Linked DNA regions of Formosa agariphila KMM 3901. The protein of the gene in region 1 interacts with the protein of each later gene in a pairwise test. Links are inferred from orthologs where the notes say so. Each region holds a gene or a part of one and is shown on either strand. Other genes may lie near its edges. The genes, in order: groL and BN863_RS03025.

Region 1 (15,099 bases):
CTGCTTCTTGTTGAAGTGTTGATGTTGTAAAAGGTGCAGCAGGCGATTTTTTAGCTGGTTTTTTCTCTAAATCTTTAACTTTGAAATCTGCTGAAGCATTGCTTTCTAAAAATTTAAAAGCTTCTTCTTTTGTAGCAAAGGTTTTAGGCAACTTCGCTTTAAAAGTTTGTCCGGCTTCATTAGAAAATTCGGCATCTATTCTATAAGAGGCTTCGGCATTAAATTCTTGAATTTCGCGTTCACGTTCTACAATTAATCTCACAGAAACCGACTGTACACGACCGGCAGATAAACCACCTTTTACTTTACGCCATAAAACTGGAGATAATTCGTAACCTACAATTCTATCTAATACGCGACGTGCTTGTTGCGCATCGACTAAATTATAATCTATACCACGCGGATTTTCAATTGCTTTTTGAATAGCTGTTTTAGTAATCTCGTGAAATACAATACGTTTTGTTTTGGCTTTATCTAATTTTAAAGTCTCGGCTAAATGCCAAGCAATAGCCTCACCCTCGCGATCCTCATCACTTGCTAGCCAAACCATTTCGGCTTTCTTAGATAAATCTCTAAGCTTTTTAACAACTGCTTTTTTATCGGAGGAGACTTCGTATTTCGGACTAAAATCACCTTCTACATCTACACCTAATTCCTTAGATGGTAAATCGGCAATATGCCCAAAACTAGACTCTACTTTATAATCTTTACCTAAAAATTTCTCGATCGTTTTCGCCTTTGCAGGTGACTCCACTATTACTAAATTCTTCGCCATTTTTATTTTTTTGGTGCTACAAATGTATATCAAAAAAGCAACATCATCCTAATTTTATGAGCAATCCCTACGATGAAAGGTAAAAAACATCGATTTTAAATCGAAATATCTTCAGTATAATTATTAATTTTATAAGAATAATTAATGTCTTTCTATAGAAACAGTTTCGTCTTCGGAATTCTCGAAGCCAATTACTTCCTTATAAATTATATATAAAGGTAAGTATGCAAAAGATACTGTAGCAAACAAACCAACAAAGCATAATATCAGCCCCACCATTTCGGCAAGAATTCCGCAGATTAACATTAAACCAAACGTAATTAACCATTTTTTATGTCCTAATTTAAAACTTGCCTTAACAATATCTGTAACGCGTGCTTCTGGATTGAAAGCAAAAATAACCGTTAAAAAAGACATTGGAACCATAACATAAAATAAGGGCAATAAAAACAAGATACTCGCCAGTAGACTAATTGCAATACCCACTACAGATAACTTAATTAACTTCATGAAATACGCCTTTTTAAAATAATAGAAATAATCATCTTTCACCGATTCCTCTAAATCTCTTTGCTTACAAATTCTATAAAAAGCAGCCATTAAAGCAATACTAAAAGCTGAGGCTAAAATTATAAATGCAATAAAAAATAAAGCACCAAGTATTAAGAATGGAACATTAAGTTCGTCATTACTAGCCATTAATTCTGGATCTACGCCTACCATTAATAAAGGGATGTATATAATACCATATAAAGGAAGAATTCCCACAATAGATATCAAGACTGTAATTAATCCTTGTACCCAAACTTTCTTAAAAAGTTCTATAGCTTGACTAAATATAACTCCGAAATCTAAAGGTTTCGCTTGATTTACTTTTTGATTAAATTCTGATAAAAACATATCTACTCGTTTTAATTTGCAGATAAAGGACGTATTTTTTAACACAAATACAAGAAAAATTAAACTGCCACTTTGTCAGAAACATATTTATAATTGTATATTTGCAAACTTAATGACTGATAATTATTTTCAGGAGACTTATGGAGAAGACAATTGATGAAAGTAAACAAGGAGAATCCCTTGTATTAGAACAAAAAACAGAAAATTCACGCAAACTATTTATAGAAAGCTACGGCTGTTCTATGAATTTTAGCGATAGTGAAATCGTAGCCTCGATTTTACATAACCAAGGTTATAATACCACACAAAAATTAGAAGAAGCCGATTTAGTATTAGTAAACACCTGCTCTATTCGTGATAAAGCAGAACAAACGGTACGTAAACGTTTAGAAAAATATAATGCCGTAAAACGTATTAATCCAGGAATGAAAGTTGGCGTGTTGGGCTGTATGGCCGAACGTCTTAAAAGTAAATTCTTAGAAGAAGAAAAAATTGTAGACTTAGTTGTTGGTCCCGATGCTTATAAAGATTTACCAAATCTTTTAGCCGAAGTTGAAGATGGTCGAGATGCGATAAATGTGATTCTTTCTAAAGAAGAAACTTATGGAGACATTTCTCCGGTGCGTTTAAATAGTAATGGTGTAACTGCTTTTGTGTCGATTACTAGAGGTTGCGACAATATGTGCACATTCTGCGTTGTACCATTTACTCGTGGTCGTGAGCGTAGTCGTGAGCCACAAAGTATACTTGAAGAAATTAACGATTTATGGAGTCGTGGTTTTAAAGAAATCACCCTTTTAGGTCAGAATGTAGATAGCTATTTATGGTATGGTGGCGGACTTAAAAAAGATTTTGAAAAGGCCACAGACATGCAAAAAGCGACAGCAGTAAATTTTGCAAAGCTTCTAGAATTATGTGCTAAAGAGCAACCTAAAATGCGTATTCGTTTTTCAACGTCTAATCCTCAAGACTTAACGCTTGATGTTGTTGAAACTATGGCGAAGTACAAAAACATTTGTAAGCACATACATTTACCTGTACAAAGCGGAAGTAACCGTATTCTTAAAGAAATGAATCGTTTACATACACGCGAAGAGTATTTCGAGTTAATAAACAACATCCGTCGTATCCTTCCAGAATGTTCTATTAGCCAGGATATGATTACCGGTTTTCCAACAGAAACTGAGCAAGACCACCAAGACACTTTAAGTCTAATGGAATTTGTAAAATATAATTTCGGGTATATGTTTTATTATTCTGAACGTCCTGGAACCATGGCAGAAAGAAAGATGGAAGACGATATTCCGTTAGAAGTTAAGAAAAGACGCTTAGACGATGTGGTACAATTACAACGTAAACACAGCGAATTCCGAACAAAAGCGTATGTAAATACCGTGGTTGAAGTATTGATTGAAAGAGAATCTAAAAAATCTGAACAACAATGGTCGGGACGAACATCACAAAATATTGTTGCTGTTTTTCCTAAAGGCGATTTTAAAATTGGAGATTTTGTTACCGTTAAAATTACAGACTGTACAAGTGCTACACTAATAGGTGAAGGACTTGGACTTTCTAATCAATAACAACGCTTTTTTTAACTACAACCTAAAAACTAAGATTTAAAAAACCAAATTACAGTATGGAATCAGTTCAAGCCATAAAACAACGTTTCGGAATTATTGGTAACGACCAAAAACTAAATCGTGCCATAGAAAAAGCCATTCAAGTTGCCCCCACAGATATTTCTGTTTTAGTAACTGGAGAAAGTGGTGTTGGTAAAGAAAGTGTTCCTAAAATTATACATCAGTTATCACACAGAAAACACGGCAAATATATTGCAGTAAACTGTGGAGCTATCCCTGAAGGGACTATAGACAGTGAGCTTTTTGGGCATGAAAAAGGTGCTTTTACAGGAGCGACACAAACGCGTTCTGGTTATTTTGAAGTTGCCGATGGAGGAACAATTTTTTTAGATGAAGTTGGAGAATTACCATTAACAACTCAAGTGCGTTTACTGCGTGTATTAGAAAATGGTGAATTTATTAAAGTAGGTTCAAGCCAAGTTCAAAAAACTAACGTGCGTATTGTAGCGGCTACAAACGTAAATATGTTTGAAGCTATTAATAAAGGGAAATTTAGAGAAGATTTATACTACCGTTTAAGTACCATAGAAATACATCTACCTCCTTTACGTGATCGCCAAGATGATATTCACTTATTATTTAGAAAATTTGCGAGCGATTTTGCTTTAAAATATAAAATGCCGACCATAAAATTAACCGATGATGCCACCCTTGAATTACTGAAATTTAGATGGAATGGTAATATTCGTCAGTTAAGAAACGTAGCCGAACAAATTTCTGTTTTAGAAGAAAACAGAACAATTAACGGACAAACTATTCGTGGGTATTTGCCAAATGCAACTTCTAATTTACCGGCTGTAATTTCCAACACAAAATCAGAATCAGATTTTAGTAGTGAACGTGAGATTCTTTATAAAGTATTATTCGACATGAAAGCAGATCTTAATGATCTAAAAAAACTGACTGCCGAATTAATGAAGAACGGGAACGATAAAGATGTTCAGAAAAATAATGAAAGTCTAATTCAAAAAATTTACGGCGATGAATCGGATGCAGAATACGATGAAACCGAAGAAGATTTAGAAATCCTATCTATCGCAGAACCAAAGACCACGAGTTTGGTCGCCCCGTCTAATACTCTATTAGACAAATATCATTTTGCTGAAGAAATTCAGGAAGAAGAAACCTTATCTTTACAAGACAAGGAACTAGAACTCATAAAGAAATCGCTGGAACGTCACCAAGGAAAACGCAAATTAGCAGCGGCCGAATTAGGCATAAGTGAACGCACCTTATACAGAAAAATTAAACAGTACGACTTATAGATTATGACTTTAAAACATTATGTTCTTATATTTTTAGTAGCAATAAGTGTTACTGCTTGTGGTGCTTATTCTTTTACTGGTGCTAAGGTTAATCCTAATACAAAGACATTTCAGGTTAATTATTTTCAGAATAACTCTATTTTAATTGAACCTGGTTTAGATTTAGATTTCACGAATGCATTAACAGATTTGCTGTTAAATCAAACAAACTTATCACTTGTAAAATCTAATGGCGATTTAGTTTTTGAAGGAGAAATTACAGAATATCGTATTTCGCCAACCACAGCAACTGCCGAAAATACTGCGGCACAAAACAGATTAACCATTTCTGTAAACGTCCGTTTTTACAATAAACAAGATGAAGAATCTGAATTCGAAAAACGTTTTTCATTCTTCTACGATTATGCAGGTACCGCTCAACTTGTTGGTTCACAAAAAGTAACAGCTATAGACGAAATTTTCGAGCGATTAACGCAAGATATTTTCAATGCAGCTTTAGCACAATGGTAACAATGACACATACCGAGTTTACACATATTTTACAATATCCAGAAGCGTTGCAACCTACTCAAGCCGAAGCGTTGCAAAATGTATTAGATGAGTTTCCGTATTTTCAACCAGCTCGAGCCTTATACTTAAAAGCTTTAAAAACAAATGGCAGTTTTAAATATAATCAAGAACTAAAAATAACAGCGGCTTACACTACAGACCGTAGTATTTTATTCGATTTTATTACTTCGAAAGCATTTACTCAGAACGAAATCTCTCGATTTATAAAGCAAAACACATCACACTTAAAAGATATAGAGGTAGATGTTGAAGATATTTCGGTAAACAAAAAAACATCGATAGATGATATACTTACGCAACACATCGATGAAACAGAAGGCGTGCTTGACCCCGAATTATTTCAGCCTAAAATAGCACCTGCTAAACTTGTACATTTTTCGGAAGAACCTACTGAAGAAGTCGAACTTTCTAATAAAGAGGATGACGAAATTATAAATACGGAAGCCACTACTAAAGAAACAGAAGAAACTACAGCTGTTACCTCTGCTCCTGAAGCTGTTTTAGAACTAGGCAAACCTCTAGATTTTAACACAAATGAAACGCATTCGTTTAACGAATGGTTAAAACTTACATCGTTCACTCCCGTAGACCGCACAGCTCCTGCGCCATCAGCCTCCAAAACAGAGGTTACAAAACCTAAAAAAGAAAAGAAATCGGCAAATAATCCATCTCCAGAACAGTCTAAAAGATTTGCTATAATTGATAAATTTATTTCGAGCAACCCTAAAATAGACCCTAAAAAATCTTCGGGAGTCACTCAAAATCTAGCAGAGTCTCATGTCTTACAGCCTGAATCACTGATGACAGAGACTTTAGCACGAATTTATGTAGAACAAAAAAACTACAAAAAGGCAATTCAATCTTATAATATATTAAGTTTGAAATATCCAGAAAAAAGTGGTTTCTTTGCAGACCGAATTAAAGCAATAAAACAAATACAAGAACAAAATAAGAAATCCTAATGAGTACGTTTACAATATTTTTAGTCCTAATCGTAGTAGTAGCATTTTTATTAATCGTAGTAATTATGGTACAAAACCCTAAAGGAGGTGGATTATCTTCTTCTTTTGGAGGAGGTGGTTCTCAACAAATTGGTGGTGTTAAGAAAACTACTGACTTTTTAGATAAGAGCACATGGACATTAGCAGGATTAATGTTAGTATTAATTTTACTATCTAATGTAGCAATTAACAGAGGAACTGGAACTTTAGAGTCTAAAGCTTTAGATACAGAATCTACAGCACAACCTTTACCAGCTGCTGCACCAGCAAATACGCTACCTGTTGACCCAACGGAAGACGCTGCAGAGTAAACAAAACAACTCATATTTATAATATTAAAATGCCAACTTTTACAGTTGGCATTTTTTGTTACTGAAAGTTTGTCATACCCTGCGAATTGGCACAATTTTCGAATGTTGTTTACACATAAATATAAACTAATTAAAATCATATAATAAAATGAGTAAAGTAAACATCAGACCACTTGCAGACCGCGTTTTAGTAGAACCACTTCCTGCAGAAACTCAAACAGCATCAGGATTATTTATTCCAGATTCAGCTCAAGAGAAACAACACAAAGGTACCGTTGTTGCTATAGGCACAGGTAAAAAAGATGAACCACTTACTGTAAAAATTGGAGACACTGTACTTTACGGAAAGTACTCTGGTTCAGAATTGAAATTAGAAGGAACAGATTACTTAATGATGCGTGAAGAAGACATCATGGCAATTATCTAATTTTACTTTTCCGAATTACGGAAATCCAAAAAAAAATAATTTATAACAAAAATCAATAGTAAACACAGCAGTCTAAAGCCTATAGCTTAAAGACTAATGTTTATAGAAAAATATTATAAAAATGGCAAAAGATATTAAATTTGATATTGAAGCACGCGACGGTTTAAAACGTGGTGTAGATGCTTTAGCGAATGCAGTAAAAGTAACATTAGGACCAAAAGGTCGTAACGTAATTATCGGACGTTCTTTCGGAGCACCAGTAGTAACTAAAGATGGTGTTTCTGTAGCTAAAGAAATCGAATTAGAAGACGCTTTAGAAAATATGGGCGCACAAATGGTAAAAGAAGTTGCTTCTAAAACCAACGATTTAGCTGGAGACGGTACAACTACCGCTACCGTTTTAGCTCAAGCTATAGTTAAAGAAGGACTTAAAAATGTTGCCGCAGGTGCAAATCCAATGGATTTAAAACGTGGTATCGATAAAGCTGTTGAAGCTATCGTTGCAGATCTTGCAAAACAAACACAACAAGTAGGAGATTCTTCAGAAAAAATTAAACAAGTTGCTGCTATTTCTGCAAATAACGACGATGTTATTGGTGATTTAATTGCAATGGCATTTGGAAAAGTTGGTAAAGAAGGTGTTATTACTGTAGAAGAAGCTAAAGGAACAGATACGTATGTAGATGTTGTAGAAGGTATGCAGTTTGACAGAGGATATTTATCGCCTTATTTCGTTACTGACAGCGAAAAAATGATTACCGATTTAGATAATCCTTACATCTTATTATACGACAAAAAAGTATCTACAATGAAGGATTTATTACCAGTGCTTGAGCCAGTTGCTCAGTCAGGTAAACCTTTATTAATTATTGCTGAGGATGTAGACGGAGAAGCGCTTGCTACTTTAGTAGTAAACAAATTACGTGGATCACTTAAAATTGCTGCTGTAAAAGCTCCAGGATTTGGTGACAGACGTAAAGCTATGTTAGAAGATATTGCAATCTTAACTGGTGGTACAGTAATTTCTGAAGAAAGAGGATTTACTTTAGAAAATGCTACAATCGACATGTTGGGTACTGCAGAACGCATTACTATAGATAAAGATAATACTACTGTTGTTAATGGTTCTGGTGATTCAGAAATGATTAAAAACCGTGTGAATCAGATTAAATCTCAAATCGAAGCAACTACAAGTGATTACGATAAAGAGAAACTTCAAGAACGTCTTGCTAAATTAGCAGGTGGTGTAGCTGTACTTTATGTAGGTGCTGCTAGTGAAGTTGAAATGAAAGAGAAAAAAGACCGCGTAGATGATGCTTTACATGCAACAAGAGCTGCTGTAGAAGAAGGTATCGTTGCTGGTGGTGGTGTTGCTTTAGTAAGAGCAAAAGCTGTACTTGCAGCCATTACTACTGAAAACTTAGACGAAACTACAGGTATCCAAATTGTAGCACGTGCAATTGAAGCGCCTTTAAGAACTATTGTTGAAAATGCAGGTGGCGAAGGAAGCGTAGTGGTTTCTAAAGTATTAGAAGGTGAAGGAAACTTTGGTTACGATGCTAAAACTGAACAGTATGTGGACATGCTTGCTTCAGGAATTATCGACCCTAAAAAAGTAACACGTATTGCATTAGAAAATGCTGCTTCTGTTTCTGGAATGATTCTTACTACAGAATGTGCATTAATAGACATTAAGGAAGATTCTCCTGCTATGCCTCCAATGGGTGGTGGTATGCCAGGTATGATGTAATCTTAACATCTTATAAAACTAAAAACCGAAGCCTTAAAAAGCTTCGGTTTTTTTTATACCTATAAACTAATAATATTTTAATTTTTAATTTGTTTCTGATAATAAAATGCAGGCAAGAGCAATAACAATAACAGGGGTTGAATTAAAAATCTGCGAATATTAAATAAAATGAAGTAATTGTCTTGTTTTGCATCTAACACTAGAACCAAAAATACCAGAATTAGAATAACGTAAGCTATCCCATAGAATATTGCCGAAAACTTTAATACGTCTGTATTCTTAAACGCAAAGTAAATAATACCTAACGACAATACTGTATTTAAAAAATAACGTAAGCTTGTAAAAGCAATGAGTTTACATATATTAAAAATAGGCGCGTCTAGAAACAAATAATCATTCTTAAAGAATTCTAGAAAGGGATCGTAAAACAAATCAGCTTCAAAAGCTCTTATTAAAACTAGCCCGATAAATAATAAACCTATTAGACTATACCGCTGAATGTTCTGCATTTTTCTTTTTAAGTTTTACAAAATTATTCACCCAGTACACCCATAATAAAAACACCATACCGTAAATAATTAAAGGAAATACAACGCCGTGTATTAAGTGTTCCGACTCCGGATAATAATAGAGTCCGATAGAAATTATGGCAATACGCAATACATTTACAAGGTATATTAAAACTGTTCCTGCTAAAATATACATTACCGTTTTTTTAATCGTAGAAGCAAATGCAACAATAAACGCTATAAAAAGGATGATAACACTTATTGCATTACACCCTTCAATAACACGAACAATATAAATATCGTTTAAATACAATCTTACCCATTGCTCACCTTCTTGCAAGGCAATGCTAGACTTAAATCCCAACACATTTAATAACACCTGTGTTTGTTCGGCAACTTGGTACGTAATATAATCAGGCTGATAGTGTGTAGTTTTCGACACATCTAAATACCATTTATAACCTAAAGACATTATAAAATACACCGCTAAAAACGTGACTATAAAGCGAATTACAGGTTTATATGTTTTAAATAAAGTTTTCAAATACAAGGGTGTTTCTATAAGGTGTTAAAATTATAAAAATGAAGTTCTATAATCGTAGTAATTTAAATACTTTTACAAAAAAATACAACTATGTCTTTAGCCTCTCTAAAACCTCAAGTGGAAACTATTTTAACTCAAACAGAAAAAACTCTAGACGAACGTTTATTTGCTGTTTGTGAATTACTAGACCAAAACGTATCGTATTACAATTGGGTTGGATTCTACTTTAAAAATGGTGATAAAAACGAACTAAAACTTGGTCCTTATGTAGGCGCACCTACAGATCATACTATTATTCCTTTCGGAAAAGGAATTTGCGGACAAGTGGCTGTTAGTAATGAAAATTTTGTAGTTCCAGATGTTGCTGCACAAGATAACTATATTGCTTGCAGTATTACTGTTAAAGCAGAAATTGTTGTGCCTCTTTTTGTTAATGGCGAAAATGTAGGTCAGATAGATATCGACTCGAATACACCAGACCCCTTTACTGCAGAAGACGAGCGGTTCTTAGAATTTGTTTGTGCAGAAGTCGCTAAACAACTCGAATAAACTTAAACATACATTATAAAAAAGTCTCGACTTCATTCGCTAAAGAAAGAAGTCGAGACTTTTTTTGTATTATAGTTTTGCTTAATATGCACTAAGCTTTTTTTAATCTAATAAATTAAGAACTTACATTCCAGTTCGTATCGCTTCTACAGGGTCTAATTTAGATGCAGAAATTGCAGGTAAAACTCCTGAAATTAATCCGATTAATGTAGATAAAGAAAATCCGAGAAACATATTTTTGAATGATAATATAAACTCAAAATCATCTACAAATTGAGATGCTATTAGCGACACAAGCCAGACAAAAGCAAGTCCGATTAATCCTCCAATAACCGCCAAAATAATTGCTTCGAATAAAAACTGAAATAATATAAATCGGTTTTTAGCACCTAAAGACTTCTGAATTCCAATAAGGTTAGTTCGTTCTTTTACACTTACAAACATAATATTAGCAATACCAAACCCACCAACCAATAGAGAGAATCCGCTTATTACCCAACCAACTAAATTCATTACTCCAATAATATTATCAATTGCATCTGTCATTCCCGACAATTTATTGACGAAAAAATTATCTGGTTCGTCGGCTTTTAAACCTCTATACACTCTAAATTTCTGTTTTAAAACTTGTTCAAAAGCATCGATATCTACTCCTGCTTCAGGCTTAATAGTTATCGCGCCAGGAATACCGTCTGAACCACCATTAGTGAATTGTCTTACAAAGTTTGAAGGCAAATAGGCTTTTTCATCTGGAGAATCGAAAAAGGACGACCCCACTTTTTTAAGCACTCCAATTACGGTTACTTTTCTACCATAAATACGGACTTGTTTACCAATTGGCTGTTCATTCTCGAATAAATTTTTTGCCAATTCGGAACCAATTACAATTACTGGAGCACCTGTAGACGATTCAGATTCGGTATAAAACCGCCCCTCGCCTATTTTTAAATCTTCAATCTCATAAATTCCATAAGATGCCGGCGTTACATCTACATTACTAATTGAGTTATTTTGGTATTTTATGGTTTCAGAATTTCCAAAAATAATATAAGCACTCGATTTTATATCTGGAATATTTCGCTTCACAAATTCGTAATCGTCATTTTCGGTCTGCGGGTAATTATCGCGTTGCCATCTTGGTACTTCTGTTGGTCCGAAAGAATATTTTGTTAGGTAAATGGTATTTTTATCTAAACCCGATAACTGACTCTTGATACTTTGATCTAAAGAATCGACCGCAGCTAAAACCGCTATAATCGAGAAAATACCAATAGTTACGCCCAACAAGGATAAGAATGTTCTTAACCTATTGTTTCGTAAAGCATTTAAGGCAAATGCAAAACTTTCTTTAAAAAGTCTTAAATATAAGATCATTAAGAAGTGCTTTTATTAAATATATGAGAATTTAAAGATAGGACGTTTTAATTATAATTTTGTTACAAAAAAAATAAAAACAAAACAGCAAACAAACTATAAATTTTTTAATGTAAATCCTTACTTTTGCGCATTAATATAACACAACAGTAATGAGCAACGAAAAAACAATCAAATCTGCACTAATCTCTGTATTCAGCAAAGATGGTTTAGAACCTATCATTAAAAAGTTAAACGACTTAGGTGTAACCATGTATTCTACTGGAGGAACACAAGCTTTCATCAACGACTTAGGAATAGACGTTGTACCTGTAGAAGACGTAACATCTTACCCTTCAATTTTGGGTGGACGTGTTAAAACTTTACATCCTAAAGTTTTTGGTGGAATTTTAAATCGTCAAGATAATGAGCAAGATAATGCTGAATTAGCTGAATTTGATATTCCTCAAATAGATTTAGTGATTGTTGATTTGTATCCTTTTGAAGATACAGTTGCCTCTGGTGCTAGTGAACAAGATATAATTGAAAAAATTGATATCGGTGGTATTTCGTTAATTCGTGCTGCTGCTAAAAACTACAAAGATGTAGTTTGTGTATCTTCAGTAAATGAATATGCTTCATTTTTAGAACTTATTTCTGAACAAAATGGAACACTTACTTTAGAGCAAAGAAAAGATTTCGCTAGAAAATCGTTCAACGTATCGTCTCATTACGATTCTGCTATTTTTAATTACTTCAACCAAAACAACGAAGACACTGTTTTAAAAATTAGCGAACAAAACGGACAAGTGTTACGTTATGGAGAAAACCCTCACCAAAAAGGATTTTTCTTCGGGAATTTCGATGACATTTTTACAAAACTTCACGGTAAAGAATTAAGCTACAACAACCTTTTAGATGTTGATGCTGCTGTGAATTTAATAAATGAATTTAAAGGAGACAAACCTACGTTTGCCATTCTAAAACATAACAATGCTTGTGGTGTTGCACAACGCGATACTTTAAAACAAGCTTATACAGACGCACTTGCTGGAGACCCTGTTTCTGCATTTGGTGGTGTATTAATTTCTAACACCGAAATAGATTTAGCTACTGCAGAGGATATTCATTCTTTATTTTGTGAGGTTGTAATCGCACCATCTTTTAGTGAAGATGCTGTAGCCCTTTTAAAAGGAAAGAAAAACAGAATTCTTTTAGTACTTCATGATATTGAAATGCCTAAAACAAATGTAAGATCTTGTTTAAACGGTGTTTTAGTTCAAGATTCTAATAGAGTTACAGACCGTTTAGAAGATTTATCTAAAGCGACAAACAATAATCCTACAGATAGCGAGTTAAATGATTTAATCTTTGCTTCTAAAATCTGTAAGCATACAAAATCTAACACTATCGTTTTAGCAAAAGACGGTCAATTATGTGCTAGTGGAACAGGACAAACAAGCCGTGTAGACGCTCTTAATCAAGCGATACACAAAGCACAGTCTTTTAACTTCGACTTAAAAGGAGCTGTTATGGCGAGTGATGCATTTTTCCCTTTCCCTGATTGTGTAGAGATTGCAAAAAATGCAGGAATTACTGCTGTTATTCAACCAGGTGGATCTATAAAAGATCAATTAAGTATCGATTATTGTAATGATAATGATGTTGCTATGGTATTTACAGGTACACGTCATTTCAAGCATTAATTTCATTACTTTTACGACACTCAATTTTTTAATTAAAGCAAAAAAAGACATATAACGCATGGGATTTTTTGACTTCCTTACAGAAGAAATAGCTATTGACTTAGGAACAGCCAATACACTTATTATCCATAATGATAAAGTTGTGGTGGATAGCCCTTCAATAGTTGCTCGTGATCGTGTTAGCGGTAAAATTATAGCCGTTGGTAAAGAAGCGAGCATGATGCAAGGAAAGACACACGAAAACATAAAAACAATTCGCCCCCTTAAAGACGGTGTAATTGCAGATTTCGATGCGTCTGAACAAATGATAAGTTTGTTTATTAAAAACATTCCTGCTTTAAAGAAAAAAATGTTTACACCTGCACTTCGTATGGTTGTTTGTATTCCTTCTGGTATTACAGAAGTAGAAATGCGAGCAGTAAAAGAATCGTGCGAGCGTGTTAATGGTAAAGAAGTTTATTTAATACACGAACCTATGGCTGCGGCCATAGGTATTGGTGTAGATATTATGCAGCCTAAAGGGAACATGATTGTAGATATAGGTGGTGGTACTACCGAAATTGCAGTAATTGCTTTAGGAGGTATTGTTTGCGACAAATCGGTTAAAATTGCTGGTGATGTTTTTACAAACGATATTATATACTACATGCGTACACAACACAATTTATATGTTGGAGAACGTACTGCAGAAAAAATTAAAATTCAGATTGGTGCTGCTACCGAAGATTTAGAAACGCCTCCAGACGACATGAGTGTTCAAGGACGTGACTTGCTTACCGGTAAACCAAAACAAGTACAAATTTCTTATCGTGAAATTGCAAAAGCATTAGACAAATCTATTCTAAGAATTGAAGATGCTGTAATGGAAACCTTATCGCAAACACCTCCAGAATTAGCTGCCGATATTTATAATACAGGTATCTATTTAGCAGGTGGTGGTTCTATGCTACGTGGTTTAGACAAACGTCTTTCTCAGAAAACAGATTTACCTGTTTACATTGCAGAAGATCCATTACGTGCGGTTGTACGCGGTACAGGAATTACCCTTAAAAACTTACCAAAGTTTAAGAGTGTCTTGATAAAATAGACTTAAAAACATGCAGCAAATATTAAATTTTATTATTCGCAACAAAAACTTTTTGTTGTATTTGCTGCTGTTTTCATTGTCAGTTTTTTTCACGATTCAGACACATTCTTATCATAAAAGTAAATTTATTCATTCTGCTAATTTTTTAAGTGGTGGTATTTACACCCGTATAAATAATATAAATCAGTACTTTGATTTAAAAACGCAAAATGAAAATTTATCTGAAGAAAATGCAAGACTGAGAAACAAACTAGAAAACTATCAATTGTCTCTAGAGCAAAATTATATAGACTCTACAACTTTTAATGGCTCGTATTTATTTAGACCTGTTCGCGTTATTAAAAACAGTTATTCAGCTACCACTAACATTTTAGCTATAGACAAAGGAAGTAAGGATAGTATTCAGCAAGATTTCGGGTTAATAACACCAAAAGGAATCCTTGGTATTGTCGATCAAACAAGTAACAATTATGCCACTGTAATTTCTATTTTAAATACAAAAAGTAGAATTAGTGCACAGCTAAAAAAAACCAATCATTTTGGAACTTTAAGTTGGGATGGGCATTCTCCTAGTACAGTTCAACTTATAGATATTCCAAAAATTGCACCTATTAAAGTTGGTGATACTATAGTAACATCTGGACGTTCTGTAATTTTCCCTAAAGGAATTTTAATAGGAACTATTGAAAGTTTTAAACTAGATGCTGCC
Region 2 (15,119 bases), 180 kb from region 1 along the record:
TATGTTTGCAATTGGGCGTTTACCAGGCTGGATTGCACAATGGAGAGAAATGCGTTTACGTAAAGAACCAATAGGTCGTCCACGTCAATTATATATTGGAGAAACACAAAGACCTTTTGTTGAAGTTGAGAATCGTTAGGACTTAACGATTTATTAATCAAATGTCATTTTGAATAATTCTAGAACATATTATATGTTTTATAAATGTTCAAAATGACATTTTTATTTTAGAACTATGTTGTCATTACATGTAACAAATGAAACGTCTCGCATTCGTGCGGTAGTATTAGGAACAGCAATTAGTAATGGACCAGTTCCTGCTATAGAAGATGCTTACGATCCAAAATCAATAGAACATATAAAAGCTGGTACTTACCCAAAAGAAGAAGACATGCTTAAAGAAATTGAAGCTGTTGCTAAGGTTTTTAAGAAGTATGATGTTACCGTTTTTCGTCCAAAAATTATAGAAAATTGTAATCAGATTTTTGCAAGAGATATTGCGTTTGTAATAGATAACAAATTTATAAAGGCTAATATTCTTCCTGATCGCGAACGAGAGTTAGAGGCGTTACAAGAAGTAATGAGTCAGATTAATCCAAACGATATTATTACACCACCAGAAGCTGTTCATATTGAAGGTGGAGACGTTATGCTTTGGAATGATTATATATTTATAGGAACTTATAAAGGGACTGACTATTCAAATCATATTACAGCCAGAACAAATATGGAAGGCGTTAATTTTATAAAATCTTTATTTCCAGATAAAACTGTAAAAGAATTTGATTTAGCTAAATCAAAAACAGAAGCAAGAGATAATGCATTACACCTAGATTGTTGTTTTCAACCGGTTGGTAAAGACAAAGGTATTATTTATAAAGACGGTTTTAGAGATGTAAACGATTATTTATATTTAGTTGATTTATTTGGAGAAGACAACCTTTTTCATATTACAAGAGACGAAATGTATAATATGTATAGTAATGTCTTTTCAATAGCTGAAAATGTAGTGATTTCTGAAGAAAATTTTAAAAGATTAAACACCTGGTTGCGATCAAACAATATCACTGTAGAAGAAGTACCATATGCAGAAATTTCTAAACAAGAAGGTTTATTACGTTGTTCTACGATGCCTTTAATTAGAGATTAATTAATTTATGTATCGGATAAAGCTTAAAGGTATTTTAATATTGCAATTAAGTTAGTTTCCTTTACATTTGCATTATAATGCAAAATATACTTCAACATTATATACCAGAAAAAGCGATTCCCAAAGTCTTGGAATTATTAAATAATGACAAGTTAGAGTTTATCGTTAAAAAGGAACGTAAAACGAGGCATGGCGATTATAGAAAATTACCTAATGGCAGACATTTAATTACTGTTAATGCAAACTTAAACCCATATCGTTTTTTAATAACTTTAATTCATGAAATTGCTCATTTTGAAGCTTTCAAGGTGTATGGTGTAACAATAAAACCACATGGTAAAGAGTGGAAATATACGTTTCAGCATTTAATGTTACCCTTTATAAATCCAGATATATTTCCTTATGAATTGTTACCATTATTGGCTAAACACTTTATAAATCCAAAGGCAACTAGCGATACAGACCATGTTTTAGCTTTGGCTTTAAAACAATTTGATGAAAAGTCGGATAAAACATATATTTTTGAAGCGCCAAAAGGCAGTATATTTAAAATTTACAACGGTAGAAAATTTAAAAAAGGAAATAAGCGTGTAAAGCGCTTTGAATGCATAGAAATTAACACGGGTAAAACATACTTGTTTAGTCCAAATGCAGAAATAGAAGTTATTTAATAAGAAAAGGAATGAATAAAAATAATTATGCCATAATTATGGCTGGAGGAGTAGGTTCAAGATTTTGGCCTGTTAGTATGAATAGTTTTCCAAAGCAATTCCACGATATGTTAGGAACAGGAGAAACGTTAATTCAAAAAACATTTCAGCGTTTATCTAGATTCATTCCTAAAGAGAATATCTATATTCTTACGAATGAAGATTATAATGATTTAGTTTTAGAACAACTTCCAGAAGTTTCTCAGAAACAAGTGGTTCTTGAGCCAGCAATGAAAAACACTGGACCTTGTATATTATATGCAGCATTAAAAATTCAAAAAGAAAATCCGGATGCTTTAATGTTAGTTGCTCCAAGTGATCACTGGATCGAAGACGAGGAGGCTTTTTCTAAGAATGTATTAACTGCATTTGATTTTTGTGCAAAACATGATGCTTTAATGACATTAGGCATAGAACCATCTTTCCCTAATACAGGTTATGGTTATATTGAATACGATACAGAAACTGAAAATGTAGTAAAACCAGTAAAACAATTTCGTGAAAAACCAGATTATGAAACGGCAAAATCGTTTATTAAACAAGGAAACTTTGTTTGGAATGCAGGTATTTTTATGTGGAGTGTAGCTAGTGTTTTAAAAGCATTTAAATCTAATCAGCCAGAATTATTCCAATTATTTGAAAACGGAATATCTGCGTATAATACAGACTTAGAGAGTTCATTTATAGAAGAAAATTATGTGAAAGCAGAAAATATATCTGTAGATTATGCCATAATGGAAAGCTCTAAAAATGTTTATGTTTTGTCAGCAGAATTCGATTGGAACGATTTAGGAACATGGGGTAGCTTATACGATAAACTAGATAAAGATGCAGATAACAATGCCGTTGTTAATGCTAGAACTTTAGTTGAAGATGCTAGTGGGAATATGATAAGAACTAAAGGTGATAAAATTGTTGTAGTCGAAGGGTTAAATGATTATATTATAATCGATAAAGATGATGTTCTTTTAATTTACCCAAAAGAAAAAGAACAAGATATAAAACAATTACGTAATAAAGTAAAAGACGTTTTTGGAGACAAGTACTGTTAATATATGAGCGAGAATAAGTTTAATTTTTCTGAAGAAGAAGTAGATAAGAAGAAGGCACAAGCACAAGACGCAGCTGTAGAAGAATCTAAAGAGGCTATTAAAAAGGATGCCAAAGGGTTATTTGAAAATCTTAGAAACTTTATTTCAGAGATTTTAGATTTCAGACAAGACACCGATCAGCAAGCCACTATAGATGCTATTAAAGGAGATATTCCTTTTAAAGGCGCCACAGCTTGGATTTTGGTTTGTTCTATTTTTGTCGCTTCTATTGGACTGAATGCTAACTCTACAGCGGTTGTAATTGGTGCCATGTTAATTTCTCCTTTAATGGGACCTATTTTAGGAATAGGATTATCCGTAGCAATTAATGATATCGATACGCTTAAAAAATCATTAATTAACTTCGGTGTAATGATTTTTCTGAGTGTTTTAACGGCATTCTTATTTTATAAATTTTTTCCTCTTCAAGAAGAATCTTTAGAACTTTTAGCAAGAACAAAACCAGATATTAGAGATGTGCTTATAGCCTTTTTTGGTGGGGCGGCTTTAATTATTGCTAGAACAAAAAAAGGAACTATTGCATCTGTTATTTTTGGTGTGGCAATTGCTACGGCGTTAATGCCTCCGCTATGTACGGTGGGTTACGGTTTAGCAGTGTCTTTCAACGATTTTTCTAAGGGAATTGGTTATGCATCAGGAGCTTTTTACCTGTTCATGATTAATACTATTTTTATTGCTTTAGCGACATTTATAGCGCTTAAGATTTTAGGATTCCCTATGATAAAATACGTGAATTCTAAGAAAAGAAAACGTATTTCTCAAATTGCTTCACTTTTGGCTGTTGTGGCTATGATTCCTGCAATTTGGACATTTATAGATGTTCTAAAAGAGAGTAACTTTAAACGTGAAGCTCAATTATATCTTGATCGTGAATTGGAAGGTTTACCACAATCTGAGTTTGTTAAAAAGAATGTAGTTTATAAGTACTCTAATAAAGAGGATGGATCTATAATACAGTTTAATACTTATGGATTAGGGTATATTCCAGAAGAAACCATAGATCTTTTAAAAGCACGTTTAAATGATTATCCAGCATTAAAAAACTCACATTTTGTATTCAATCAGAATAGAAACGATGTAGATAATTTTAAATATATGGAGCAGTTGCGAACTAGAGACTCACTAGATTTACTGTCGCAAACGCAAAAGATTGCTTATTTAGAGAAAAAAGTAGGGCAGTTACAATATTTAGAAGAAAAGGCTATTCCTTTTGAGGATGTTATGAAAGAGGTACATATTAATTATGAAGACCTTGATATGTTTAGTTACTCAACTGTTATATCTTCTAATTTTAAAGAAATAGATACACTTCCTGTATTTTCGGTTCGTTGGAAAAAAGATAAAACGTTAAAAGAAGCTGCTATAGAAAAGGAGCAAGAGAAGTTAGAGCGTTGGTTGAAATATAAGTTGAAACTGGATACATTATCTGTTATCCGAATAAAAAACTAAAGGTTTTCTTCAATATACATTTTTCTTACTTTCTTAAATAATTCTGAAGAGTATACAAAATCTGTTACCGTTTCATTATCTGTTTTAAAGATGGTTTCATTAGAGCCTTCCCAAGCTTTTAAACCATCTTTCAAGAACACAATCTTTTCTCCTATTTCCATTACAGAGTTCATATCATGCGTATTTATAACTGTAGTAATGTTGTATTCGTCTGTAATTTCTTGAATAAGATTATCTATTACGATTGCCGTTTTTGGGTCTAACCCAGAATTAGGTTCGTCACAAAATAAATACTTCGGTTTATTTACAATTGCACGTGCTATCGCTACACGTTTCTGCATACCTCCAGAGGCTTCAGACGGGAGTTTATTATGTGCATTGTCAAGATTAACACGTTTTAAAACAAAGTTAACACGGTCGTCCATTTCACTTTTACTTTGTTTGGTAAACATTTGCAACGGAAACCTTACATTTTCAGCAATAGTCATAGAGTCAAACAAAGCACTTCCTTGAAATACCATTCCTATTTCTGCACGTATATCTCGTTTTTGTTCATGAGATAATTTCGAAAAAATACGACCTTCGTAAGCTATGCTCCCTTGTTCGTACTCAAATAATCCTAAAAGACACTTCAAGAAAACCGTTTTTCCTGAGCCACTTTGTCCAATTATAAGATTTGTTTTTCCTTTTTCAAATGTCGTACTAATCCCTTTTAAAATGTGGGAATCTCCAAACGATTTATGTAAGTCTTTAACTTCTATCATTAGCTTAATAGGATTTGAGTTAGTATGAAATTTAAAGTAATTATAGCAACACTTGTCCAAACAAAAGAGACCGTGCTTGCTTTACCAACATCTAAAGCGCCACCTTTCATGTAATACCCATGATACGATGGAATGGTGGCTAATAGAAATGCAAAACCAATAGTTTTAATAAAGGCATACACAATATGATACGGTGTAAAGTCGTCTTGTAATCCTGTAATATAATCGTTTACCGTAGCAAAATCACCAAAAGCACAAGCGGCTAATCCTCCTAATATTCCTAAAAACATAGATATAGAGATTACAAAAGGATACAGCATTAATGAAATTAGTTTTGGGAAAACTAAATAATTTAAAGCATTTATTCCCATAACTTCTAAGGCATCAATTTGTTCTGTAACACGCATGGTTCCTATACTAGAAGTAATAAAAGACCCTACTTTACCTGCCATAATAATTGAAATAAAAGTAGGTGCAAATTCTAGAATAACCGACTGTCTGGTAGCAAAACCAATTAATGATTTCGGTACTAATGGATTATCCATGTTTAATGCTGTTTGTATAGTAACTACACTTCCAACAAAAAATGAAATAAACGCAACGATTCCTAAAGACCCAATAATTAAATCATCGATATCTTTTAGAATGAGTTTTTTCATCACCGACCATTTGGTTGGTTTTTTGAAAATCTCAATGATCATTAAGACGTAAGCGCCAATACTGTTTAAGTAACTCATAGAATAATTTGTAAATGCTAATGTAAAAAAATACTATTACTTATTTAATGATTATTTAAATTAAGAACGGTTTTAAAAACCTTATTTTTGCGTTTCTAGAAATAAAAAATCTTTTATGAAAAATTCAATTTTACTTTTTGTAGCCTGCATGCTTTATGTAAGCGGTTTTGCGCAAAAAGACCAAGGAAATGGAACCTCAGAAATTTACGTAAAGCCAAAGTTAGTGGTTGGTATTGTAGTAGACCAAATGCGCTACGATTATTTAACGCGATTTTATAATAAATATGGTGAAGGTGGTTTTAAACGCATGATAAACGAAGGCTTTAATTGTAAAAATAACCATTTCAATTATATACCTACTAAAACAGCTCCAGGGCATGCTTCTGTATTTACCGGAACGTCGCCAATGAATCATGGTGTTATTGGAAATAATTGGTATGACAAAGAAACGAAGGAAAGTGTATATTGCGCAGGAGATGCAGCTGTAGTGCCTCTAGGTACAAAGGATAAAGCAGGACTAATGTCCCCACGCCGTATGTTAACAACAACTTTTGCAGATGAAAACAGATTGTTTACTCAAATGGAAGGAAAAACAATTGGTATATCTGTAAAAGATAGAGGTGCAATTTTACCTGCTGGTCATACCGCCAATGCTGCATATTGGTTTCACGGAAAAGATGAAGGTGTATTTATATCAAGCACTTATTATCAAGAGGATTTACCAAAATGGGTACAAAAGTTTAATAGTTCAAATACTGCTAAATCTTATTTAAAAGATTGGAATACACTTTATAATATAAAGACGTATACCGAAAGTGGCATAGATGAAAACGAATTTGAGCGTGGATTTACAGGAAAAGAAACAGCAAGTTTTCCTTACGATTTAAAGAAATTAAGTAAAGAAAATGGCAATTTCGATATCATTAAAGGCACACCTTATGGAAACAGTATCATAGCCGATTTTGCTATAGCAGCAATAAAAGGTGAAGATTTAGGTAAAGATGATGTTACCGATGTGTTAACTGTTAGTTTTTCGTCTACAGATTATGTAGGACATAATTTTGGAGTAAATTCTAAAGAGGTAGAGGATACGTATTTAAGATTAGATAAAGATTTAGAACGTATGTTTAAAATCTTAGATAGCTATGTTGGTAAAGGTGAATATACCGTGTTTTTAACTGCTGATCATGGAGCTGTCGATGTCCCTGCATATTTACATTCTCATGATGTGCCATCTGGATATTTTGGTGATGATGAATTCACGGCGGAATTAGATCGTTTTATGACAACAAAATACGGTGCCTCAGATTTAATTGAAAACGTAAGTAACAATCAAATATTTCTAGACCGTAATAAGGTTAATGGACTTAACTTAAACTTAGCAGACGTTCAGCAAGAGATTGCTAATCACTTAATAACTTTAGAGAATATAAATGTGGCATATTCAGCTTCGGTTATTGCTAATAACGATTTTACTACAGGTGTAGCTGCTTTATTAAAAAACGGATACAATCAGAGGCGATCTGGAGATATACTTTTTGAATTTAGCCCAGCTGTAATTTCATATCCAACACAAGGGTCTACACATGGTTCTGGATTAAATCACGACACACATGTACCTTTATTGTTTTTTGGAAAAGGAATTAAGCACGGAAGCACATTGCAGAAAACAGAAATAATCGATATTGCTCCAACAGTATCTGGATTATTAGGAATTAGCTTTCCAAATGGTTCAACTGGAAAACCATTAGAATTTGTTTTAGAAAACTAAGAATTGTAAAATAAAATAAGGTTGTAATATATTTATATTGAAGGTAGCTCTTAGGAGCTACTTTCTGTATAAACAATAATTGTCTACAAGATCTATATAAATGCGCTTTGCTTCATCTCGAGAGATATCTTTAACTTGAAACAGTGCATTTGTTTTAAAGGCATTAATTATAGGCTTTGCAGAACTTGGCCTATTGTAATCGTTAGTGGCTTTCTTATAGTATGCATACAGTCGTAAAAGGAAATCTGCGGGAAATGGTCCAGAAAGATTATTAATACGCTCTACTGCGTCTTTAAAGGCAATATCTAATTCTTCAGAAGTCATTACAATTCGGCTATAATACTTTCTCCACCTTTAACTTTATCGTTTAGGCTAACATTAATTTTAGTTCCTAAAGGTAAAAATAAATCAACTCTAGACCCAAATTTTATAAAACCAGAATCACTCGCCTGAACTGCATCATCTCCAACTTTAGCATAATTAACAATACGCTTAGCTAAAGCACCAGCAATTTGACGGTGTAATACTTTAATTTGTTTGTTATTTTCAACAACAACTGTAGTACGCTCATTTTCTTCGCTAGCTTTTGGATGCCAAGCGACTAGAAATTTACCAGGATGATATTTACTGAATACAACTTTTCCTCCAATAGGGTAACGTGTAACATGTACGTTAATAGGAGACATGAAAACACTTACTTGTAAACGTTTGTCGTTAAAATATTCTTTTTCAAAAACCTCTTCAATTACAACGACTTTACCATCTACAGGAGATAATACTTGGTCTTCGTTAAGAATTCCGTTACGTTTTGGATTTCTAAAGAATTGTAAAATTAGAATCAGAAATGTTAAAAGAGTAAAAAATAGAAGGTATCGTAACCATAATATTGATACGAAATTATCTACGATTAGAAACGAAACAATCACAGATACAAACGTGATTAATATAATTTTAAAACCTTCCTTATGAAACATAATGTATAACTCTTAAAAACAAATAAATGAATGGTGCGGCAAATATAATGCTATCTAATCGATCTAATAATCCACCGTGTCCAGGCATAATTACACCGCTATCTTTCACATTTACTTGACGTTTAAATTTAGACTCTACTAAATCACCTAAAGTTCCAAAAACACTCACAATAATAGACAAAATAAGCCAATGCGAGAAGTTTAAGGTGTTTGTAAAGGTAGCAATAAAATAACTAGCTACACAAGCAAAAAAGAGTCCGCCTATAAAACCTTCGACCGTTTTCTTAGGTGAAATTTTTTCAAATAATTTTTGCTTTCCAAAGTTCTTTCCTACTAAAAAAGCAAAGGTGTCGTTTACCCAAACTAGAATAAATGAACCTAATAGTATACTTGGTTGATATTCGTTATTAAAACGAGCAATTAGTAAAAAAAAGATAAATGAACTTGATAGATAAAAGCTCGTTAAAAGAAATCGTTTAAACTTAAACAGAGGAATACCTTTTCTAGAAAATAAATCTTTAATTAAAAATAAGTTTACAAAAATAGATAAAACCAATAGTATTTGTGTGCCTTCATTAAAACCTTGAAGTTTAGGAGAAAGCATATGCCAGTAACCAAAACCAAAATACATTACTATAAAAATAGCATAAGGGTAGAAGGCTTTAAATTCTATTAGTTTTTTAAATTCTGCAATAGAGATTATCCCGAAAATAAAAAATAAAACGGCTAAGGCGTGTTCATTGTAAAGAGATACAATTAATAAAGCGACGTATATTAAACCAAATATAGCTCTAGTAAAAATTTCTTTCATATTAGAGGTCTTCTAAAAGAAGTAGGTATAGGTTTTTTGAATTACTACCGTATGTCATAAAGTTTTTTTCTTCGACAGATTTAAAGTGTTTTATTGTAGTAATATTTGTCGGTATTCTTTGAGAGTTGTTAGATTTTATGCCGCGTAATCCTTCACCAATACTGCCAACAATTTGGCTTGTGGTAGCGAAAACAATAAAATTATCTGGTAAGTCTACAAGTTTCTTTTCAGCGATTTGTTTTGAGGTAATTAAAAGAGAACCATCGTCTGCAATTAAGTTTTCACAACTAGTTAAAAAATAAGTAGCATCCGTATCATTAGGATTAGCCATTTTTAAACTAGAAGAGGCAAAGCGCCTTTTTAAATCATTATCAATAATAAGAATCTTCTTGTCTTCCCAACTATTTTCTTCGATGATATAATCTAGTGTTTGGAAAATTTCATCTAAATTTTCACAATACAAGAACTTACCACCGTTATCTTTAAAGTTTATAGTAAACTTTTCGTCAATGGGTAGTTTAACTTCAGGCATATATTTGCCCCTGTCTTCAGATTGTATTTCTTCTTCTGATTTATTTGATTTTGAACCAAAAAGCTTTCTAAATAGACTCATTAAGACTCTCGCTATTAATCTGTATTATGTAGGATTTGTTCAAAGATAAAAAATCTTAAATTAACCTAACGGTTAATTTAAGATTTTTGCAGTTATTAAACTTAATAATTTAATAACTTATTTATCTAATAAAGGCTTCAATTCAGGATCGAATGGACGCTTTCCAAATATCTTTTCAAGATTGTCTTTAAAGATAACTTCTTTTTCTAATAGCACATCGGCTAATTCGGTAAGTTTATCTTTATTGTCTTCTAAGAGTTTTATTGCTCTTTCGTACTGAGTCTCAATAATATCAGATATTTCTTTATCGATAAGTTCTGCAGTTCTTTCACTATAAGGTTTTGTGAAACCATATTCGTTTTGTCCTGAAGAATCGTAATATGTTAAGTTACCTACTTTGTCGCTTAAACCATAAACAGTTACCATAGCTCTTGCTTGTTTTGTAACTTTTTCTAAATCACTTAAAGCTCCTGTAGAGATTTTATTAAAAATAACTTTCTCTGCAGCACGTCCTCCTAATGCAGCACACATTTCGTCTAGCATTTGTTCTGGTCTAACAATTAAGCGTTCTTCTGGTAAATACCAAGCAGCACCTAAAGAGCGTCCACGTGGTACAATCGTTACTTTTACAAGTGGTGCAGCATGTTCTAACATCCAACTCACAGTAGCATGACCAGCTTCGTGATAAGCAATCGCTTTCTTTTCGCTAGGCGTAATGATTTTGTTTTTCTTTTCTAAACCACCAACGATACGGTCTACGGCATCTAAGAAATCTTGCTTGTCTACAGCTTTCTTACCTTGTCTTGCAGCAATTAAAGCCGCTTCGTTACATACATTGGCAATGTCTGCACCAGAAAATCCTGGAGTTTGTTTTGCTAAGAAATCGGTGTCTAGACTTTCAGACTTTTTGATTGGCTTTAAATGCACTTCAAAAATTTCTTCACGCTCTCTAATGTCTGGAAGATCAACAAAAATTTGTCTATCAAAACGACCAGCACGCATTAAGGCACTATCTAAAACATCGGCTCTGTTGGTTGCTGCTAATACAATTACATTTGTATTGGTTCCAAAACCATCCATTTCTGTTAATAATTGGTTTAATGTGTTTTCTCTTTCATCATTAGAACCAGACATGTTGTTTTTTCCTCTTGCACGACCAATGGCATCAATTTCATCAATAAAAATAATTGCAGGAGATTTCTCTTTCGCTTGCTTGAATAAATCTCTTACACGAGACGCACCAACACCAACAAACATTTCAACGAAATCTGAACCAGATAACGAGAAGAAAGGCACTTTTGCTTCACCAGCAACAGCTTTTGCTAATAAGGTTTTTCCTGTTCCAGGAGGTCCTACTAGTAAAGCTCCTTTAGGAATTTTACCTCCTAGAGATGTATATTTTTCAGGGTTTTTAAGGAAGTCTACAATTTCTTGAATTTCTTCTTTAGCACCTTCTAAACCAGCAACATCTTTAAATGATGTTTTAACATCTGTATTTTGGTCGAATAATTTTGCTTTAGACTTACCAATGTTAAATATTTGACCACCAGCGCCACCGCCGCCGCCGCCAGACATTCTACGCATTATAAAAATCCAAACTCCAATTAAAAGAATAAAAGGAAGAATCCCCATAAGGAAATCACCCATTAGGTTCTGTTCGGTTTTATAATTTACAGTAGTTTTTAAATCTAAATCTGTAATTGTTGAATTTATTTGATTTTCGAAGTTCTGTAAGTCTCCAAATTCAAAACTATAATTAGGTAGTTTTGAAGCTGTAGGCAGTAATGTAGAAGGTTTAGAGCCTTTATGCGTTTCCTTCTGTAAAGCTTCTTCTGTTAAGAAGACTTCTGCTTTTCTTTTATTTACAATTTCAACAGTTTCAATATCGCCATTTCTAAGATATGTCATAAACTCAGAAGGCGTTGTAGCACTAGCATCTTGTAAGCTATTACTACTAAAAAGTTGGATAGCAATAAAAATTGCTATTATTGCTCCATAAATCCAATACGGATTTAATTTAGGTTTCTTATTTGGAGTTTTCTTGTCGTTTGCCATTAAATTTTAATAGTTTGTTTCAATTAAAGTTGTTTTTGCATCGCCCCAAAGGCTCTCAATGTCATAGTATTCGCGTATATGTTTCTGAAAAACGTGAACGACAACATGAACATAGTCCATTAATACCCATTCGGCATTATCTTGTCCTTCAATATGCCAAGGCTTGTCTTTAAGTTCTTTACTTACTTTTTTCTGAACAGCGTTTACAATGGCATTCACTTGAGTGTTTGAAGTTCCCTCACATACTATAAAGTAGTCGCAAACCGTATTTTCAATTTCACGTAAGTCTAAAATACTTATTTCTTTTCCTTTAACATCTTCAATTCCACTTATTATAGTAGAAATTAGCAGGTCTGCATTTATGTTTTCTTTCGCCATTAATTTTATTTAATTTGTACAAAGTTATTATTTTTTAGATCTTTATACTTTAAAAATTGCAGAACTTTTCATCCTGCTTATATAAATATTATAAATGCGTATAATCAAACTTGATGCCATCGATTCCACAAATACTTTTTTAAAGCAATTAAGTAGCTGCGAATTGTTGGAAGATTATACTGTAGTTGTTGCTAAACAACAAACTATGGGGCGCGGACAAATGGGAACAGTGTGGGAGTCTGAACCTGCTAAAAACCTTATGTTTAGTGTGTTTAAGGAAGTTGCCTTTGTGCCCGTAGAGATGCAATTTTATATTAGTATGGCTACTGCTATTTCAATTTATAAAGCATTTAAAAAATTAATGCTCCCTCGGGTACAAATTAAATGGCCCAACGACATATTGTCAGATAACAAAAAGATATGTGGCGTACTTATAGAAAATATAGTAACACAGCATGGTTTACGAGAAAGTATTTTAGGAATTGGAGTGAATGTTAATCAATCAGATTTTAAAGGTTTGCCAAAAGCGTCTTCTATTGTGAATAAAATAGGAAGGATTTATAATTTAGATGAAGTGCTTCATCATATCATGGTCGAATTAAAAGAGTGCTTTGGTTGGTTAGAACGTGGAGAATACGATAGACTGAGAACCGAATATGAAAGTGCTTTGTTTAAAAAAAATAAACCTTCAACATTTTTAGATGCTGAAGGTTGTATGTTTGGTGGTTTCATTCTTGGTGTAACAGACTATGGTAATTTAAAAGTACTGTTAGAAGATGAAATTATTAAAGAATTCGATTTAAAAGAAATCACTCTGCTGTATTAAACAGATGCTGGCATTTTTGTTACCAAAGTTTCTATAAACTTAGAAATTGGTCCTTTTATCATCATAGCCATCATAGGATTAAAGTCGCCTTCAAATTGAAGTTTAACATTACTTTTTCCGTCTACGGTTTCATTAATATGTCCTACTAAAGAAAAATCTATTTTACCTCCAGCGGCTCCAAGAACTATTTTGTTTGGAGGAATAACTTCCTTTTTTTTCAAAATAATTTCAGGCATTCCTTTTAAAGCAAATAGAAATTTGTCGTCGCTTAAAATCTCAAATTTGCTAATGTTATCAGGCATTAGTTTTTCAAAATTTTTAATATCAGAAAGAAAATCAAATACGTCTTGAGATGATTTATCGATGGTTACTTCTGGAGATTCTAAATTCATTGTTTGTATGTTTTTTTAGATAATTAAATAGCGTTCCATTCACTCGGATTGGCATTCCAATCGGTTAATGTTTGAACCTCAGATTGCGAAACATAATTTGTTTCTACAGCTTGCTCTATTAAATTCTCGTAATTACTTAAAGTATGCAGGGTGACCTTTTCTTTTTCGAAATTTTCGTTAGCAACATTAAAACCATAAGAAAAAATAGCAATCATACCTTTTACATTTAGGCCGGCTTCTCTTAACGCTTTAACCGCATTTAAACTACTTTTTCCAGTGCTAATTAAATCTTCAACGACCACTACATTCTGACCTTTTTGAGCAAAACCTTCAATCTGGTTTTGTCTACCGTGGCTTTTGGCTTCTGGTCTAACGTAAATAAATGGCAGACCCAAATATTCGGCAACTAGCATTCCAATACCAATAGCACCTGTAGCAACACCAGCTATAACATCTGGTTTGCCATATTGCTTTTCAATATCTTTAGCCATGGTTTCACGTATGTAATTTCTTATAGGTGGAAATGACAATATAATCCTATTATCGCAATAAATAGGAGACTTCCATCCTGAGGCCCAAGTAAAAGGGGCGCTAGGGCTAAGTTTAATTGCATTTACTTGCAACAAAACTTCAGCAGTTTTTCGAGCAGTATGTTTGTTAAAAATCATAGATACAAAATTACACATTAATTAAAATAATAGTTCTTGTGTATTAAAATTATTTTTTTAAAGTTAATAGGTTTGCTGTAAAAAATGATACTTTTACCACAATTAATATAGGATATTTTTTACTATGTATAAGATTTTTGTCAATGAAAAGCCAATCGTTTTAACCACAGAGGTTGAGAAAGAAACACATTTTAAGAACTATTTATTAGATACGGTTCATATTGGTAAAGTCATAAAAGAATTAAATAATACGTCTTTAAAAGAGGTTCGTTTAATTCATAAAAACGAGGATAAACTATTAAAAAAGTTTTTAAAAAAATTACCAAATGTTGTTGCTGGAGGCGGAAAAGTCTATAATAAAGATGGTAATATTCTATTTATATATAGAAACGACAAATGGGATTTACCAAAAGGTAAAGCCGAGTCTGGAGAAACTATAGAAGAAACTTCTTTGCGCGAAGTAGAGGAAGAAACTGGTGTAACTGGATTAAAAATAACCAAACCTTTACATACGACCTATCATATATTTAAACGAAATGGTAAGTTTAAAATTAAGGTGACTCATTGGTTTGAAATGTCTACCGATTTTAAAGGAAATCTTTGGCCACAACTTAACGAAGGGATTACAAAAGTAGAATGGCTAAACGAAGTTGAAGCGATACAAGCTTTAGAGAATTCTTATGCTAACATTCGTCCGCTTATTTAATAT

What was found.
Region 2: the proteins of groL (region 1) and BN863_RS03025 interact in binary tests that used the Escherichia coli proteins (3 or more experiments, as listed by UniProt). The link is inferred for Formosa agariphila KMM 3901 from one-to-one orthologs.

Annotation. Positions count from the first base shown.
Region 1 is NZ_HG315671.1:510,921-526,019, reverse strand. What follows is about bases 6,393-9,327. They hold groL (chaperonin GroEL), read left to right. Parts: upstream 6,393-7,013; coding sequence 7,014-8,642; downstream 8,643-9,327. Other genes in these bases: xrtF (exosortase family protein XrtF), read right to left, coding at 9,129-9,327; BN863_RS02165 (exosortase F system-associated membrane protein), read right to left, coding at 8,720-9,151; BN863_RS02175 (co-chaperone GroES), read left to right, coding at 6,614-6,892; secG (preprotein translocase subunit SecG), read left to right, coding at 6,393-6,465. Also shown: topA (type I DNA topoisomerase), read right to left, coding at 1-775; BN863_RS02205 (hypothetical protein), read right to left, coding at 917-1,675; tRNA (N6-isopentenyl adenosine(37)-C2)-methylthiotransferase MiaB, read left to right, coding at 1,816-3,258; BN863_RS02195 (sigma 54-interacting transcriptional regulator), read left to right, coding at 3,315-4,583; BN863_RS02190 (LptE family protein), read left to right, coding at 4,587-5,093; BN863_RS02185 (hypothetical protein), read left to right, coding at 5,096-6,115; more of secG, read left to right, coding at 6,115-6,392; more of xrtF, read right to left, coding at 9,328-9,695; BN863_RS02155 (GAF domain-containing protein), read left to right, coding at 9,786-10,244; BN863_RS02150 (ABC transporter permease), read right to left, coding at 10,368-11,618; purH (bifunctional phosphoribosylaminoimidazolecarboxamide formyltransferase/IMP cyclohydrolase), read left to right, coding at 11,771-13,303; BN863_RS02140 (rod shape-determining protein), read left to right, coding at 13,362-14,390; rod shape-determining protein MreC, read left to right, coding at 14,401-15,099.
Region 2 is NZ_HG315671.1:695,450-710,568, forward strand. The notes cover bases 3,302-6,256. They hold BN863_RS03025 (ABC transporter ATP-binding protein), read right to left. Parts: upstream 5,186-6,256; coding sequence 4,418-5,185; downstream 3,302-4,417. Other genes in these bases: BN863_RS03020 (DUF389 domain-containing protein), read left to right, coding at 3,302-4,421; BN863_RS03030 (MlaE family ABC transporter permease), read right to left, coding at 5,185-5,922; pafA (alkaline phosphatase PafA), read left to right, coding at 6,038-6,256. Outside these bases: BN863_RS03000 (citrate synthase), read left to right, coding at 1-139; BN863_RS03005 (dimethylarginine dimethylaminohydrolase family protein), read left to right, coding at 236-1,150; BN863_RS03010 (SprT-like domain-containing protein), read left to right, coding at 1,228-1,821; BN863_RS03015 (mannose-1-phosphate guanylyltransferase), read left to right, coding at 1,833-2,912; more of BN863_RS03020, read left to right, coding at 2,916-3,301; more of pafA, read left to right, coding at 6,257-7,693; BN863_RS03040 (acyl-CoA-binding protein), read right to left, coding at 7,751-8,017; BN863_RS03045 (phosphatidylserine decarboxylase family protein), read right to left, coding at 8,017-8,667; BN863_RS03050 (phosphatidate cytidylyltransferase), read right to left, coding at 8,657-9,478; BN863_RS03055 (LUD domain-containing protein), read right to left, coding at 9,480-10,091; ATP-dependent zinc metalloprotease FtsH, read right to left, coding at 10,209-12,146; rsfS (ribosome silencing factor), read right to left, coding at 12,153-12,524; BN863_RS03070 (biotin--[acetyl-CoA-carboxylase] ligase), read left to right, coding at 12,619-13,350; BN863_RS03075 (SRPBCC family protein), read right to left, coding at 13,347-13,742; pyrE (orotate phosphoribosyltransferase), read right to left, coding at 13,766-14,410; BN863_RS03085 (NUDIX hydrolase), read left to right, coding at 14,535-15,116. UniProt on the Escherichia coli protein: Part of the ABC transporter complex MlaFEDB, which is involved in a phospholipid transport pathway that maintains lipid asymmetry in the outer membrane by retrograde trafficking of phospholipids from the outer membrane to the inner membrane.